4 regions of the Skermanella rosea genome follow, and region 4 is predicted to be linked to each of the others. Evidence: riboswitches for the same ligand, from Rfam matches in the RefSeq annotation. Region 4 holds a riboswitch; each other region holds the start of a gene.
What was found. A riboswitch is a leader RNA that binds a small molecule or an ion and turns the genes downstream of it on or off. The one in region 4 is predicted to bind thiamine pyrophosphate.

Region 1 (2,196 bases), 1.6 Mb from region 4:
TCGCGGGCCGCCTGGGACCGGACGGTGGCGTCCTGGGCGGCCCCGGTCGAGCGGTCCACCTGCCGCGAGATCTCGGCGATGGAGGCCGAAAGCTCCTGGGTGGCGGCGGCGATGGTCTGGGCGTTGACGTCGGCCTCGTGGGACGCCTCGGCGACGTGGCCGCCGTCCTCGCTGACCATGCGGGCGGCGCCCAACACCTCGGTCGAGGCCCTTTCCATCGCCTCGGCCTTGCGGCGGACCAGCTGGACCGCGTCGTCCAGCTCCTGCTCGAAGGTGTCGGCGAGGTCGAGCAGCTCGTCCGTCACGTGCTGCTCGGTCGTCGTGTGGGTATAGACGGAAAGCGCCAGCTCCGCCTCCATCAGGAGGGTGCGGATCAGCGTCGCCGCCTGGTCGGCCGCGGCGTGCCGGCTCCAGCGGTTGCGCTCGATCACCGAGCGGACCAGCCGCTCCAGGATGAAGGAATAGGCCGACAGATAGAAACGCGGCTTCAGCCCGACCCGGTGGTGGGCCGACCCGATCCGCTGCACCCGCTCCACGTACCCGGCGTCGATGCCGTCGACGAACAGCTTGTGCCAATGGTCCTGCTGAGCGCAGATCAGGCGGGTGACCATGCCCTCCGCCGCGATCAGCTCCGCCGTCTCGGGAAAGCGCTTCAGGAAGCCGTAGAAATCGGTGAGGATGCCGTCCAGGTCGGCGTTGACATGGGGGCCGAGCTGCCGGAGCGAGCGCTGCGTGGCACCGTCGATCCGCCAGAGCGCCAGCTCGACCGACGTGCCATGGGACGGGGCCGCGTCGGGCTGAGCCCGCGCGTCGGACAGCTCGCGAGTGTTCATTGGTCATCCCCCCAGTTGCAATCGCGGACAATCGGGCGCCAGGGTTGCAGCGGCAATGATCTACGTCAAAAGTATTAGATTAAACGGCCGGGCGCTCTCCTTCGGATAGGGCTGGCCGAGCCTTGACGGGGCCAAGCCGGACTGTCACTGTCGCGTCACGAAGGCTGGGGTGCCGGGCCGATCCGCCCGTGCTGAGATCATACCCATAGAACCTGATCTGGATCATGCCAGCGAAGGGAGCCCGTGGGACCGACCAAGAGCAAATCGCGGCACTCACAGGTTTCCGCTTCGCAAGGAGGAAGGGGAACCGACGATGTCCGCCCGGAAGTCCACACTGTTCGCCGCCGCGTTCGCCGCCGCCCTGTCGTCCGCCGCCGGCTCCGCCGCCGCGGCCGACCTGGACATCCCGGTGCTGGTGCCGGTCACCGGCTTCCTGGCGCTGGAAGGCACCAGCCAGCGGAACGGCGCCGTCCTGGCGATCCGGGAAGCTCCCGAAGGGGTTACGGTGCGGTCGGAAGTGATCGATACCGGCACCTCCCCCGAAGGCGCGGTAACCGCGCTGGAACGGGCGTCCGGGCGCGGGACCCCGACGGCGGTCGCCGCTAGCATGCTGGGCACCCAGATGCTCGCCATGCTGCCGCTGGCCGACGAGTACGGCATCCCCCTGGTCACGGTCTCCGGCACGGCGTCGATCACCGAGCGCGGCAATCCCTGGGTCTTCCGCTTCTTCCCCGGCGACGGGGTCACCAAGACCGCCCATGCCCGCTACGTGGCGGAGGAACTGGGCAAGCGCAGGCCGGCCGTGATCTACCAGACCACCGCCTATGGCCAGAGCGGCCAGGCGCACCTGCGCGACGCCTTCGGCAAGCTGGGCGTCGAGCCGGTGTTCGAGGAGGGCGTCGATCCCGGCATCCGCGACATGCTGCCGGTGCTGACCAAGGCCATGGCGGCCAACCCCGACGTGCTGGTCCTGCACCTGCATTCCGGCCCGACGGCGCTGTTCGTGCGGCAGGCGACGGCCATGAACCCCGGCGTGCCGATCGTCGCCGGCTCGGCCATGCACCAGCCGTCCACCGCGGCGTTGCTGGAGCCGGCCGAACTGAGGGGCGTCTGCGCCGAGACCTCGGCCTCGCCGGTGTCGGGCGGCTCGCCGGAGATGGAGCGCTTCACCGCCGAGTACCGCACGGCCTTCGGCACCGAGCCCGACGCCTTCGCGCTCGGCCAGTACGACGGCATCCGCATGGTGTTGGACGCGGCGGCCAAGGGGGCGGACACGCCGGAGGCCGTGCGCGACGCGCTGGCCAAGGGGACGTACCGCGGGCTCGCCATGACCTACCACTCCGACGGCCGGGGCAACATGGCC
Region 2 (2,196 bases), 2.6 Mb from region 4:
GGCCAGGATCGAACCGCCGCGCGAGACGATGCCGGTCACCCGCCGCGCGGTCAGCGGGATATGGGCGAGCCGGACGCCGGCATGGATGGTGAAGTAGTCCACGCCCTGCTCCGCCTGCTCGACCAGGGTGTCGCGGTAGATGTCCCAGGTCAGCTCCTCGGCCCGGCCGCCGACCTTCTCCAAGGCCTGGTAGATCGGGACGGTGCCGATCGGCACGGCGGCATTGCGGATGATCCACTCGCGGGTGGTGTGGATGTTGGCGCCGGTCGAGAGGTCCATCACGGTGTCGGCCCCCCAGCGGGTCGCCCAGACCATCTTCTCGACCTCTTCCGCCACGGAGGAGGCGACGGCGGAATTGCCGATGTTGGCGTTGATCTTGACCAGGAAATTGCGGCCGATGATCATCGGCTCGATCTCCGGATGGTTGATGTTGGCCGGGATGATCGCCCTGCCCTTCGCCACCTCGTCGCGCACGAATTCCGGGGTGACATGGTCCGGGATCGCGGCGCCGAAGGACCGGCCGTCGCGCACGGCGTCGAGCGCCGCCTGCCGGCCGAGGTTCTCCCGGATCGCGACATACTCCATCTCCGGCGTGACGATGCCGCGCCGCGCATAGGCCATCTGTGTCACGGCGGCACCGCCCCGTGCCCGCAGCGGCCTGCGGGCGGGGCCGGAGAACTCCTCCAGGTTGGAGCGTTGGCCCTGGCGCAGGCCGTTGTCCTCCGGCCTGACCGGCCGGCCGTCATAGGCTTCGGTATCGCCGCGGGCCGCGATCCAGCCGGCGCGCAACGGGGGCAGGCCGCGGGCGATGTCGATTTCAGCGGCCGGATCGCTGTAGGGGCCGGAGCTGTCATAGACACGGACCGGCGGTTCGCCGCAGCCGGGCTCCAGGTCGATCTCGCGCAGTGCGACCCGCAGGTCCGGGTACTGGGTGCCCGGAACATGCACCTTGCGCGACGCGGGCAGCGGCCCAGTGGAAACGGTGAAGGTCGGATTGCTGTCTTTCGGCATCGTGATCTCCTGCTTCGAAGGCGAGCGGAGATCCGGAATGCAGCGACGGATATGATGAGACCGGGCGCGGATGCGACCGCGGAGTCCTCGCCCTCTCCCCTTCCTACGCCGGCACGACCCGGATCAGGTTCAAAGGGTCTCCGCGTTGCCGCTAGGCCGACGGAATCTCAGCCCCCTATCGGGGCTCCCCTGGGAATACGCCGATCCTCAGGGCATCGCCGCCGCTTGTCAAGCCGTCCGTCGCCTGAAGTGACCGGTGCCGACGCCTTCAGGGCCGCTTCAGGAAATAGGGCCGGCTGCGGACCGCGACCGGGTCGGACTGGAAGGTCTGGATCGCATTGGCCGGGGTTCCCTCCAACAGGTCCCGCATGACGACGCCCATCGGATGGGGGCTGGCGCCGTATGTCAGCCGCACCCGATCCGCCGGTCCGTCATCGGCGATGAAGAAGGTGTCGAAGGGCCGGGCGACGCTCCAGCGGGAGCCGACCGGCCGGCCCGCGGACACGCCGTACCGGGTCACCGGGGAGATCGTGCCGGGAATCGGGGTCAGTCCGGTGGTGTCGACCAGGACGGTGAAAATGCAGTCGGCCGGGTCGTCGGGGTCGGTGACCCGGAATCCCCAGGTCTGCATCCACTCCGTCTCGGCGGTCGCGGCCCTGCCGTCACGGACAGGATCGGGCGATGGAAGGTTGACCAGGAAGCCGGTCAGGAACATCGGGTCGCCGAACAGTTCCCTGCCGACCGAGACGGCCGCCGGATCATCGCAGGGCACGAACAGGCGGTGGTTTCCCAGCAGATGGGTCTGCTCGTCGCCCATGAGCCACTGGTCGAAGGTGATGTCCGGAACCTCGTCCCAGCGGCCTTCCGGACAGGCCACGATGCTCAGTTCCAGTTCCTGGACGATCCCGGCCGCCGACGGCGACCAGTGTTCGGGCGGCAGGTTCAGCCCGGCCGACCGGAAGGCGCCGTGGACATGGAAGCCGTAGCTGACCGAGGCGTGGTCGCCGAAAATGGCTGGCCGCAGCCCGCTCCCTTCAAAGAGGTCGGTCACCCTGGCGGGATCGACGAGGTGATGGACCACGCAGCTGGACAGCGCGGCTTGATGGAACGGCGGAGCCACCCCCGGCAGGATCGGAGGCAACCGGGTGGGGGTATCGAGCTTCCTGGCTGTGGTCGGCATGTCCT
Region 3 (2,196 bases), 930 kb from region 4:
CGACGCCGAGCGCCAGCCCGCCCAGGATCTCGCCCATCGTGAACAGGGCGTGGTAGCCGATCAGGCCGGCCCGCTCCCACAGCGCCACCGCCACCCGCGCCGGATCGGGCAGGATGAATCGCGGCACGCCGGTCGCCCAGACAAGCGCCTGCCACGCGGCGATCAGGACCGCCGCGGTCACCAGGGGGCGCACCATGGGCCGTACCGCCCGCATCATGATGACAGCCGCCGCAGCAGCTCGGCCTGCCGCGCCAGAAGCGCCGGATCGTCGGCCGGCCGCGGCGGCGAACCCTCGGGCGAGATCGCCGGCCCGATTTCCGCCGGCTGTCCCGCCATCACATGGATCCGATGTCCGATGCGAAGCGCCTCCAGCGGGTCGTGGGTGACCAGAAGCACCGTCTTCCCCGCCAGCAGCCCGGCCGCCAGTTCCTGGAGCCTGAGCCGGGTGATCGCGTCCAGGGCCGAGAAGGGCTCGTCCATCAGCACGACGGGACGGTCCTCCATCAGGGTGCGGGCCAGGGCCACCCGCTGGCGCATGCCGCCCGACAGCTCCGCCGGCCGGGCTTGCAGCCGGTCGCCCAGCCCGACCGCGTCGAGCAGCCCGCGCGCCCGGTCCGCCAGGGCGGCGCCCACCGCCTCGCCGCGCAGCCTCGGCCCCAGCAGCACGTTGTCCAGCGCGCCCAGCCAGGGCAGCAGCAGGTCCTGCTGAGCCATGTAGGCGACCCGGCCGTCCAGCGGCTTTCCGTCCTCCGCCGCCAGGACCGTGGGCGGCTCCGGATCGGCCAGCCCGGCGATCAGCCGAAGCAGCGTGGTCTTGCCGACGCCGCTCGGCCCGAGCAGGCAGGTGCAGCGGCCGCCTTCGAGCTCGAAATCCAGGCCGTCGAACAGCCGCGCGCCGCCATAGGTCAGGCGGGCCCGCTCAATTCTCACGCCGATGCTGGGAGGATGGGCCGACACGGTCGGCCGCACGAGGTCGTGCATGGGTCACTGATCCCTACGCCGGTATCAACCGGATCAGGTTCCAGGGGTCGTCCCGCGGCTTGGGACCTCTCAGCCGACCATCGGCTCCCCCCAGTGAGGTTGGGACAGACTATTGCAAGTCCGTGACGCCCTGGCAAGGCGCTGGAATACCGAATACGCACATAGTTGACGAAGCGCGGGGGGCGGCCTAGGTCAGCTTCCATGTTGAACCAGCCCCAGCCCGCCCAGTCCCAGCCCGCCCAGTCCGAGCCCATCGGCCCGCTCTTCATCGGAAGCGAGATCTACCGGGCCTCCACCTATGGCAAGAAGCACCCGCTCGCGATCCCGCGGGTCTCCACCGCGATCGACCTTTCCCGCGCCATGGGATGGCTGGACCACCGGGACTATCTGGACAGCCCCAGGGCGACCCCCGACCAGCTCGCCCGTTTTCACGACCGGACATATATAGAGACGGTCCGCCGGGCCGAGGCGGAGCAGCGGCTCGATCCGGAGGCGCGCGACCGCTACAATATCGGCCGGCTGGAGAACCCGATCTTCGCCGAGGTCTTCCGCCGTCCCGCCACGGCGTCGGGCGGCTCGATCCTGGCCGGCCGGCTGCTGGCCGAGCACGAAGGGGTGATCTACAACCCCGCGGGCGGGACCCACCACGGCCTGCGCGACCGGGCCAGCGGCTTCTGCTACTTCAACGACCCGGTGCTCGCGATCCTGACCATGCTCGACGGCGGCCTGCGCCGCGTCTATTACGCGGACCTGGACGCCCATCACGGCGACGGGGTGGAATATGCCTTCGCCGACGACGACCGGGTGCTGACCGTGTCGGTCCACGAGGGCACCCGCTGGCCCTTCACCGGCAAGGTCGGCGACCGGGCCGGCGGCATGGCCCGCAACCTGCCGGTCCCGGTGGAGTTCAACGACTCCGAACTGGACTACATCCTGGAGAACGCCCTGATGCCGCTGGGCCGGTGCTTCGCCCCCGACGCCGTGGTGATCCAGTGCGGCGCCGACGCCCTGGCCGACGACCCGCTGAGCCGGCTGGAACTGTCCAACCGCGCCCTGTGGAACGCCGTCCGCTCGCTTGCGACCCTCGCTCCCCGGGTCCTGGTCCTGGGCGGCGGCGGCTACAATCCGTGGTCGGTCGGCCGCTGCTGGACCGGGGTCTGGGCCACCCTCAACGGCATCGACCCGGACGTTCCGGTGACTCAGGACGCCGAGGAG
Region 4 (2,196 bases):
GCTTCAGCCGCCGGAGAAGGGGCGGACGATCTCCAGGTCGTCGCCTTCGGCCAGGGCGGTGTCGGCCCAGCGGCCGGCGGGGACGACCGCGCCGTTCAGCGCGACGGCGACGCCGCGGGCTCCGGGAACCACCCCCTTCCCGCGCAGCAGGGCGTCGAGCGTCGGGGCCGCCAGCGGCTCGCGCTGGCCGTTCACCTGGATATGCGGGGGAATATGTCGGGTCATGGAAGTTCCTTCCCACTCTGCGGGCGGCCTGGCGCCGCTCTCTTCGCGAATCGGTCGATGCCGAACGGGCGGATGACGTCGGCGATCCGCCCGGTCAGGATGTGGTCGGAGACGGCGTCGGCGGTGACCGGGGTCAGCAGGATGCCGTTCCGGTGATGGCCGGTCGCCAGGACCAGCCCGTCCAGCGCCGACGGTCCCAGGATGGGGGCGTCGTCGCGCGAGCCGGGGCGGAAGCCGACCCACAGCTCGTCGATCGGCAGTTCCTCGACTCCCGGCAGCGCCCGCCAGGCGCCCTCGAGCAGGGACATGACGCCGCCCGCGGTCAGGTCGGTGTCGAAGCCGCGCTCCTCCACCGTGGCGCCGATCACCAGCCGGCCGTCGCGGCGCGGCACCAGATAGACGCCGGGCGTCCAGACCACATGCCGGAGCAGCGGCTCGCGCGGGTCCATCCGAAGGGCCGCCATCTGGCCCTTGACCGGCCGGACCGGCGGCCGGGCACCGTCGGGCAGACCGGGAATCCCCCGCGACCAGGCGCCCGCGGCCAGCACGGTGACGTCGGCCCGGTGCGTCCCGCCTCCGGCCGCCAGCACGCCGGCGGCGTGCCCGCCCTCGACCAGGATCTCCTCGACCGCCGTGTGTTCATGCAAGCGCCCCCCGGCCCGCTCGAAGGCGGTGCGGAGCGCCAGGGCGACCTTGCGGTTGTCCACCTGATGATCGCGCGGGCTCAGGATCGCCGCCGCCGTGCCGGTGTGCAGATAGGGCTCGCGGCGCTTGACCTCCGCCCCCGTCAGCCACTCATGGCCGAGCCCCAGGCTCTTCTGGAGGTCGAAATTGAAGCGCAGCCGGGCGACGTCGTCGGAGTTCAGGGCCACCACGAGGGTGCCCTCGGTGCGCAACTCGACGTCGATGCCGGAGGCGGCCTGAAGCTCCTCGGCGAAGCCCGGCCACAGGTCCTGGCTGTGCCGGTTCAGCGGCAGCTGGCCCTCCTCGCCGGGCTCGACCTCGACGCCGGCCGCCAGCATCCCCGCGGCGGCATGGCTGGCGCCGCGTCCCGCCTCGCCCTTGTCGAAGATCTCGACCCGGCACCCGGCGGCGGCAAGGCGCCAGCCGATGCCGAGGCCGACCACGCCGGCGCCGACGATGGCGACCGAGGGGCGGTCGGACCGCGGGCCGGTCGGAATATCGGAAATGGATCGCGCTGTCGTCATGGGGGCTCCCTTCGTCGGCATTATCCGAACAGGTTCGATGGGTATGATCTCAGCCGGCCCCTCGAAGGACCGGCACCCCAGCCAGATTTTCCGGACTCGCGTCCGGGGTCGCGACTATGCGGCATGCCCCGGTGTGACCGCAAGGCTTATCGGGCAGCCGCCCAGCCCGGGGGCGCCGCTACAGGCCGAAGCGGGACCACATGGCGCGGTCCTCGACGGCATTGATCATGGCGCTTGCCAGATCGTCGGCGAGGCCGGACGGCGTCAGGGCGGGCAGCGCCGCTTCCGTCCGGATGCGGCCGCGCCACCAGCGGCGCTCGCCATGGACCAGCCGCAGGTTGACCTTTTCGCCGAAGCGGTCGCGCATGACCGATCGCAGGTCGCCGAGCCCGTCGACCAGCCCCAGGTCCAGCGCCTTGGCGCCGGTCCAGAACTCCCCCGAGAACAGGTCCTCGTCGGTCCCCTTCAGGCGGTCGCCGCGCCGGCCGCGGACCATGGCCTTGAAGGCGTCGTGGATCTCCGCCTGGATCGCCTTCAGCCGGACGATGTCCTCGTCCCGCTCGGGCTGGAACGGGTCGAGCATGGCCTTCCGGGTGCCGGAGGTATGTACCCGCCGCTCGATCCCGTAGCGGGCGATCAGGTCCTGGAAGCCGAAGCCCGCGGAAACCACGCCGATCGAGCCGATGATCGAGCTGGGATCGGCGTAGATCTCGTCGGCGGCGCAGGCCAGCCAGTAGCCGCCGGACGCCGCGACGTCCTCCGC

Region 1: another riboswitch for thiamine pyrophosphate. It lies ahead of JL101_RS23290 (ABC transporter substrate-binding protein); the one in region 4 lies ahead of thiO (glycine oxidase ThiO).
Region 2: another riboswitch for thiamine pyrophosphate. It lies ahead of thiC (phosphomethylpyrimidine synthase ThiC); the one in region 4 lies ahead of thiO (glycine oxidase ThiO).
Region 3: another riboswitch for thiamine pyrophosphate. It lies ahead of JL101_RS06760 (ABC transporter ATP-binding protein); the one in region 4 lies ahead of thiO (glycine oxidase ThiO).

The regions. Positions count from the first base shown of each region.
Region 1 covers NZ_CP086111.1:4,987,278-4,989,473, forward strand. The annotation lists gene JL101_RS23285 (methyl-accepting chemotaxis protein) at 1-833, opposite strand, end outside; TPP riboswitch at 989-1,089, shown strand; gene JL101_RS23290 (ABC transporter substrate-binding protein) at 1,147-2,196, shown strand, end outside.
Region 2 covers NZ_CP086111.1:3,154,062-3,156,257, forward strand. The annotation lists gene thiC (phosphomethylpyrimidine synthase ThiC) at 1-1,011, opposite strand, end outside; TPP riboswitch at 1,094-1,212, opposite strand; gene JL101_RS14620 (hypothetical protein) at 1,280-2,191, opposite strand.
Region 3 covers NZ_CP086111.1:1,457,933-1,460,128, forward strand. The annotation lists gene JL101_RS06755 (ABC transporter permease) at 1-196, opposite strand, end outside; gene JL101_RS06760 (ABC transporter ATP-binding protein) at 214-981, opposite strand; TPP riboswitch at 974-1,082, opposite strand; gene JL101_RS06765 (acetoin utilization protein AcuC) at 1,183-2,196, shown strand, end outside.
Region 4 covers NZ_CP086111.1:524,811-527,006, forward strand. The annotation lists gene thiS (sulfur carrier protein ThiS) at 4-225, opposite strand; gene thiO (glycine oxidase ThiO) at 222-1,433, opposite strand; TPP riboswitch at 1,423-1,523, opposite strand; gene JL101_RS02485 (S49 family peptidase) at 1,612-2,196, opposite strand, start outside.